Regions from separate parts of the Pseudomonas sp. ASL8 genome, predicted to be linked through region 1. Evidence: predicted binding sites of a transcription regulator. Region 1 holds the regulator's gene; the other holds the start of a gene.
What was found. The regulator FliA, encoded in region 1, starts transcription of late flagellar genes. The targets are predictions, from matches to a motif close to CTAAAGTTTNNNNNNNNNNNGCCGNTAA.
Positions count from the first base shown of each region.

Region 2: AC1MEA_RS24240 (methyl-accepting chemotaxis protein) is a predicted target of FliA. The motif match lies at 2,019-2,046, and genes of this name have one in related genera.

Region 1 covers NZ_CM155278.1:5,560,112-5,563,527, forward strand. Annotated here, with positions in the region: gene AC1MEA_RS25500 (protein phosphatase CheZ) at 1-589, opposite strand, end outside; gene AC1MEA_RS25505 (chemotaxis response regulator CheY) at 609-983, opposite strand; gene fliA (RNA polymerase sigma factor FliA) at 1,247-1,987, opposite strand; gene fleN (flagellar synthesis regulator FleN) at 1,984-2,817, opposite strand; gene flhF (flagellar biosynthesis GTPase FlhF) at 2,929-3,416, opposite strand, start outside.
Region 2 covers NZ_CM155278.1:5,295,572-5,298,987, reverse strand. Annotated here, with positions in the region: gene AC1MEA_RS24245 (branched-chain amino acid aminotransferase) at 1-212, shown strand, start outside; gene AC1MEA_RS24240 (methyl-accepting chemotaxis protein) at 358-1,923, opposite strand; gene selD (selenide, water dikinase SelD) at 2,305-3,339, shown strand; gene mnmH (tRNA 2-selenouridine(34) synthase MnmH) at 3,339-3,416, shown strand, end outside.

The DNA.
Region 1 (3,416 bases):
GGTTGCTTTCAACTTCCGTAACCAACTGGGTCACGCGCTTGATCACCTGACCGGTAAGGTCCTGGTAATCCTGAGCCAGCAAAATATCGTTGAGGTGGCCCGACACTTCCCGGGTTTCCTTTTCGCTGCGCGTCAAAAAACCATCGACACGTCGGGCCAGTTCACGAAATTCTTCAGCACCGACTTCGCGACGCATGAAGCGTCCCCAATCGGCACTCAGGGCTGCAGCCTCGGCGCCAACTCCGTTCACCAACGGTGTACTGAGTTCCACCAGATCCATGGTGCGGTTGGCCGCTGCCTCAGTCAGCCTGACCACATAGGACAGCCGCTCGGTAGCATCATTGATCTGCGAGACTTCTTCGGCTTGCGGCGTGTTCGGGTCAATCTGAAAGTTGACGATCGCACTGTGCAGTTCGCGGGTAAGTTTGCCGACTTCTTGATACAGGCCGCTGTCGCGGGCCTTGTTAAGCTCGTTAATCAGTTGCGCCGCATCGCCGAACCGGCCCTTTTCAAGGCTATCGACCAACTCGTGTGCGTGTTTTTTCAGGGTCGACTCAAAGTCGCCCGATGACGATTCTGTGTGCTCCATAGAGCCCTCGCGGCAAACATCAGCTATTGACGCGCTCGAAGATCTTTTCGATCTTTTCTTTCAGCACTTGAGCCGTGAAAGGCTTGACCACATAACCGTTCACACCAGCCTGAGCGGCTTCGATGATCTGATCACGCTTGGCTTCAGCCGTTACCATCAACACCGGTAGATGCTTGAGGCGTTCATCTGCACGCACATGACGCAACAGATCGATGCCGGACATGCCAGGCATGTTCCAGTCAGTCACCAAAAAGTCGAAGCTCCCGCTTTGCAGCATCGGCAACGCGGTAGTCCCGTCATCCGCTTCAGCCGTATTGGTAAACCCCAGGTCACGCAACAGGTTTTTTATGATCCGCCGCATCGTTGAGAAGTCATCAACGATGAGGATTTTCATGTTCTTGTTCAATTCGACCTCCAAGCAGTCTTTAACGCATTCAGCACCTGAATACGCTGTTCAATCAAAAACCGGCGCAGCACACAACGGCTGCACGAAAACGACGACGAGCTTGGTAAATCAACAGGTCGGGACGCTGGCACAGCAGGCTTTACAGGACCCTGACTGACCGGCTCCTGCCTAGTCTTATCTTCTTCGCACGCAACGCTTTGCACAGCCGGCCTGCAGATAGCGCGAAACCACCAAGGGCCACGCACTGTCTGTCAACGCGCTCGCCATTCCCCCAAACGCCCTCGCAAACGAGCTGCGCACTGGCTGTGTAACTGGCTGACCCGCGACTCGCTGACCCCCAACACTTCACCAATTTCCTTGAGGTTCAGCTCCTCGTCGTAGTACAGCGCCAATACCAGTCGCTCACGCTCCGGCAAATTGGCTATCGCATCTGCCAACGCGGCCTGGAAGCGTTCATCTTCCAGATCGCGCGACGGCTCAAGGTGAGCGCTTGCGCCGTCCTCGTGCAGCCCTTCATGTTCGCCGTCCTGCAACAGATCGTCGAAACTGAACAGTCGGCTGCCCAAGGTGTCATTCAAAATCCCGTAATAATCATCGAGACTCAATTGGAGTTCGGCCGCAACTTCGTGATCTTTAGCGTCACGACCGGTTTTAGCTTCAATTGCCCGAATTGCGTCACTGACCATGCGTGTATTGCGATGCACCGAACGCGGGGCCCAATCGCCCTTGCGCACTTCATCGAGCATGGCGCCACGAATACGAATCCCGGCATAGGTCTCGAAACTCGCACCCTTGGTGGCGTCGTACTTGGTCGAGACTTCCAGCAGGCCAATCATGCCTGCCTGGATCAGGTCCTCGACCTGCACACTGGCTGGCAAACGCGCCAGCAGGTGATAAGCGATGCGTTTGACCAGCGGCGCATAACGCTCGATCAGCTCGTACTGGGAGTCTTTTGACGCCTTGCTGTACATGCGATAGCCGCTGGCTGTCATAGCACCGGTCCTGCACTCGCTGGATGTACGAGCCGCTCAACGAAAAATTCCAGATGCCCGCGCGGGTTGGCCGGCAACGGCCACGTGTCGACTTTCTGCGCGATGGCTTTGAATGCCAGGGAGCACTTCGAGCGCGGGAACGCTTCATACACAGCGCGCTGCTTCTGCACGGCTTTGCGCACGCATTCGTCGTAAGGCACGGCGCCGACGTATTGTAGGGCGACATCCAGGAAGCGATCAGTGACCTTGGTCAACTTGGCGAACAGATTGCGGCCTTCCTGAGGGCTTTGTGCCATGTTGGCAAGCACCCGGAAGCGGTTCATCCCGTAATCGCGGTTGAGCAGCTTGATCAGCGCGTAAGCGTCGGTGATCGAGGTCGGCTCATCACACACCACCAGCAATACTTCCTGGGCAGCGCGCACGAAGCTGACGACCGATTCACCGATGCCCGCGGCTGTGTCAATCACCAGCACATCGAGGTTATCGCCGATATCACTGAACGCCTGGATCAGCCCGGCATGCTGTGCTGGCGTCAGGTGAACCATGCTCTGGGTGCCGGACGCAGCCGGCACGATACGAATCCCGCCTGGGCCCTGAAGCAGCACGTCGCGAAGCTCGCAGCGTCCTTCGATAACGTCGGCGAGGGTACGTTTGGGGGTCAAGCCGAGTAACACATCGACATTAGCCAGACCCAGGTCGGCATCCAGCAGCATGACGCGCCGACCGAGCTCAGCCAGAGCCAGTGATAGATTCACTGACACGTTGGTCTTGCCGACGCCACCTTTGCCACCGGTCACCGCGATAACCTGTACGGGATGCATGCTGCCCATGTTATTTCTTTACCTTGTGTTGCTTAGACCGAGGCCACATTACTGACTGCGAGTTCGTTGAGAGAACAAAGCAAGGCAGACCATGATGTAGGTACATTCCAGTGTCTTGCTTTACCCAACCCTTTTGTTCGGGCTGTGATAAAGATCCGCGAACATATCCGCCATAGCTTCCTCGCTCGGCTCTTCCTGCATTTGCACACTGACCGCTCGACTCACCAATTGGTGCCGGCGCGGCAAGTGCAAATCATCCGGTATCCGTGGCCCATCCGTCAGATAGGCCACCGGTAATTCATGACTGATTGCCAGGCTTAACACCTCACCCAAGCTGGCGGTTTCATCCAGCTTGGTGAGAATGCAGCCGGCCAGACCGCAGCGTTTGTAGCTGTGGTATGCCGCAGTAAGGACCTGTTTCTGGCTGGTTGTTGCCAGCACCAGATAATTACGCGCCTTGATACCACGCCCGGCGAGGCTTTCCAGCTGCAGACGCAGTGCTGGATCGCTGGCCTGCAGGCCGGCGGTGTCGATCAAGACCACGCGCTTGCGTACCAATGGCTCTAGCGCCTGGCCAAGCGACTGGCCCGGATCGATATGAGTGACCG
Region 2 (3,416 bases), 260 kb from region 1:
TTATCGACCGCATTGATGAGTTCAAGGAAGCTGGCGCCTGCGGTACGGCTGCGGTGATTACACCGATTGGCGGTATCGAATACCAGGATAAGTTACACGTGTTCTACAGTGAAGAAGAAGTAGGGCCCGTGACTCAACGGCTCTATAACGAACTCACGGGCGTGCAAACAGGCGATATCGAAGCGCCAGAAGGCTGGATCGTGAAAGTCTGATAACAGGCCCGGCATACACTGTATTGGCTCATCCACCCGGCTAAAAAAGGTGGATGAGCACCGGCATTTATCGCCGGACAGTGAGGCCTGCAAAGGACGAGGTCATTTTATAGACCTCTCCCACACACGGTGTTCCTGCAACGGGTCACCTGTTAAACCGTTCAACCAGCGCGCGCAAACCACGAGATGTACTTTCCAGTTCGTTGCCACGCATCACGGCTGCCTGTGCATTGCTCGCTGTTTTCTCAACGGTCCCTGCGACATTGTTGATTTGCCGGGCTATGTCTTCAGCGACATGGGCTTGCTCTTCTGAAGCCGCTGCCATTTGATGGCTCATGCTGCTGATGCGCTCAACGGCCTCACGGATGCCCTGGAGCGCCTCTTGCGCCTCAATGACCTGCAGAACACCGTGGTCAGCCTCGTTGATGCCCAACCTGGCGATGCTGACAGCCTCATCGGCACCCTTTTTCAGGGTTTCAATGACGCGTTGAATTTGCTGGGTTGATTCGCGGGTTTTGCCGGCCAGGGCGCGGACCTCATCGGCGACTACTGCAAAGCCCCGACCCTGTTCACCCGCTCTGGCCGCTTCAATGGCGGCGTTGAGGGCAAGCAGGTTGGTTTGATCGGCAATGGATTGAATCATCCCGGCAGCGCTCATGATCTGCTGGGTTTCGTTGGCCAGGTTATCCACGGCGTTGCTGATGTTGGTCACAGTGCTTGCCAGCAGTTGAATGGCTTCTCTGGACGTCCCGGCCACTTCGTCAGCCCGTTGAGCCAGTTCATGTGCTGTTTGTGCCTCATGTGCGGTGTGTTGCACATGACTGGACACCTCGTTGATCGACGCAGCCATTTGAGTCATGGCGGCGGCCGTCATGTCAGTTTCGGCTCTTTGCTCAAGCAAAGCCTGTTCAGTCTGGCTGGAAAGCAGTGAGGAATGTGCAGCCGCCTCGGACACTTGGGCCGCGAGATCGCTCAGGCGCGTGAGGGCGGTCTTGAGCCGGGCGTCTTCACTGATCAATATCATCTCCAGCTGCGCCGACGGACCATATGCGTCGCTATAGGTGAGCGCGCTCACCGGGTCTGTAAACGCGTCAGGGGCGCTTTCAATGATGTGCTTTAGTTGATGCCCGATCCGTTTATATGACCATGCACCAACGATTAAAAATAACCCGACGGTCACGGCGTGGGCTATCGGACTGGGCAGGTAATTAGCGGCGCCAATAGCGAGAACGGCGGCGCTCGCGGGGACAAGCATTTGACCGGTAAAAGCCGCCAGGTGATGTTTTTTTGAAACGGCATTTTTACCGGCTCGCAACCGCTCATACAACCGATGTGCGCGGTCTATCTGCTGCCGTGTCGGCTTGACCCTGACGGACTCATAACCGACTAACTTACCCTCTTCAAGAATAGGGGTTACGTACGCGCTGACCCAATAAAAATCTCCGTTCTTACAGCGATTTTTTACAACGCCCATCCAGCTTTTTCCCGCTTTCAAATAACGCCACATCAGCGCAAAAACAGCAGGAGGCATATCGGGGTGGCGCACCAGGTTGTGAGGGCTACCGATCAGCTCTGCTTGAGAGTAACCGCTTATCTGGGCGAATTCGCTATTGCAATAAGTGATTTTTCCGCTGGTATCAGTTGCTGAAATAAGGCGTTGTTGAACAGGAAATATCTGCTCTACGGCAGTGATGGAGCGGGCAGTTCGCACGGGCAGTGTGTCCAAAAAATATGGGTCTGTAATAGTGTAAAGCTACACGCTTTCAGAGTGATCCCCTAACGAATACTCGTGCTGAGTACATACCTGTAACTGCGCCGTGGCGGTCAGCTGTAGTTAGGCATTCAACAAAAAGCTCTGGAGGCGCATCGACTTTCAAAGATGGCTATTTGATACTTTCGTGCCGGTATTGTTTATCCGGCTGAGTATTTTTACAATAAGGCATCAAGGCCGTCAGGAGGGTGTTGAACTTTTTCTTCAGAGAAAAGCTCAAACTTGAATTTTGGCCAATATACAGTGTGGGAGGAATGTAAGCGCCTACCTCGCTTGGCCGCTCTGTTAGAATCGGGGCACTTGATATTCAGAGGTGCACAGATGAGCTCGCCGATTCGCCTTACCCAGTACAGTCACGGTGCAGGTTGCGGCTGCAAGATCTCTCCACAGGTGCTGGAGGTGATTCTGGCCGGCAGTGGTGCACAGAACCTTGATCCAAAGCTCTGGGTTGGCAATGCATCGCGCGACGACGCGGCGGTGTACGCCATCGATGAGGAGCGCGGTGTGGTGTCGACCACCGACTTCTTCATGCCTATCGTGGATGATCCGTACGATTTCGGGCGGATTGCGGCCACTAATGCCATCAGCGATATCTACGCCATGGGCGGTGATCCGTTGATGGCGATTGCGATTCTGGGCTGGCCGGTCAATGTGCTGGCGCCGGAAGTTGCCCGTGAAGTGATTCGCGGCGGGCGTGCAGCCTGTGATGCTGCGGGCATCCCGCTGGCGGGTGGGCATTCGATCGATACGCCGGAGCCTATTTTTGGTCTGGCAGTGACGGGATTGGTCGAGAAGCGTTTCATGAAGCGCAATGACACCGCGACCGAAGGCTGCAAGCTCTATCTGACCAAGCCGTTGGGCATCGGTATTCTCACCACGGCCGAGAAGAAGGGTGTGTTGCGCGCAGAGGATCAAGGGGTGGCGCGCGACATGATGTGTGCACTGAATAAGCCGGGTAGCCGTTTCGGGAAGCTGCAGGGGGTCAAGGCGATGACCGATGTCACCGGTTTTGGCCTGCTCGGCCATTTGGTGGAAATGGCCGACGGTAGCCAGCTGACAGCGCGCCTCGATTTTGCCGCCGTGCCGCGTCTGGCCAGTGTCGATTTCTATCTTGAGCAGGGCTGCGTCCCGGGTGGAACCCACCGTAATTTCGACAGTTACGGCGAGCGCATCACCGCACTGACACAGATGCAGAAGTTGCTGCTGTGTGATCCGCAAACCAGTGGCGGTCTGTTGGTTGCCGTCGAGGAGGGGGAGCAAGCGAATTTCCTCGCACTGTCCTCTGAACTCGGCCTGGAACTGTCAGTAATCGGCGAATTCGTGGGTCGACAGCGTCACGCGGTTGAGGTGTTCTGATGCGTCAAAACAGCACCGACTACCGCGACATTTTTCTCAACGACCGCCCCTTGATGGACGTTCGTGCCCCGGTCGAA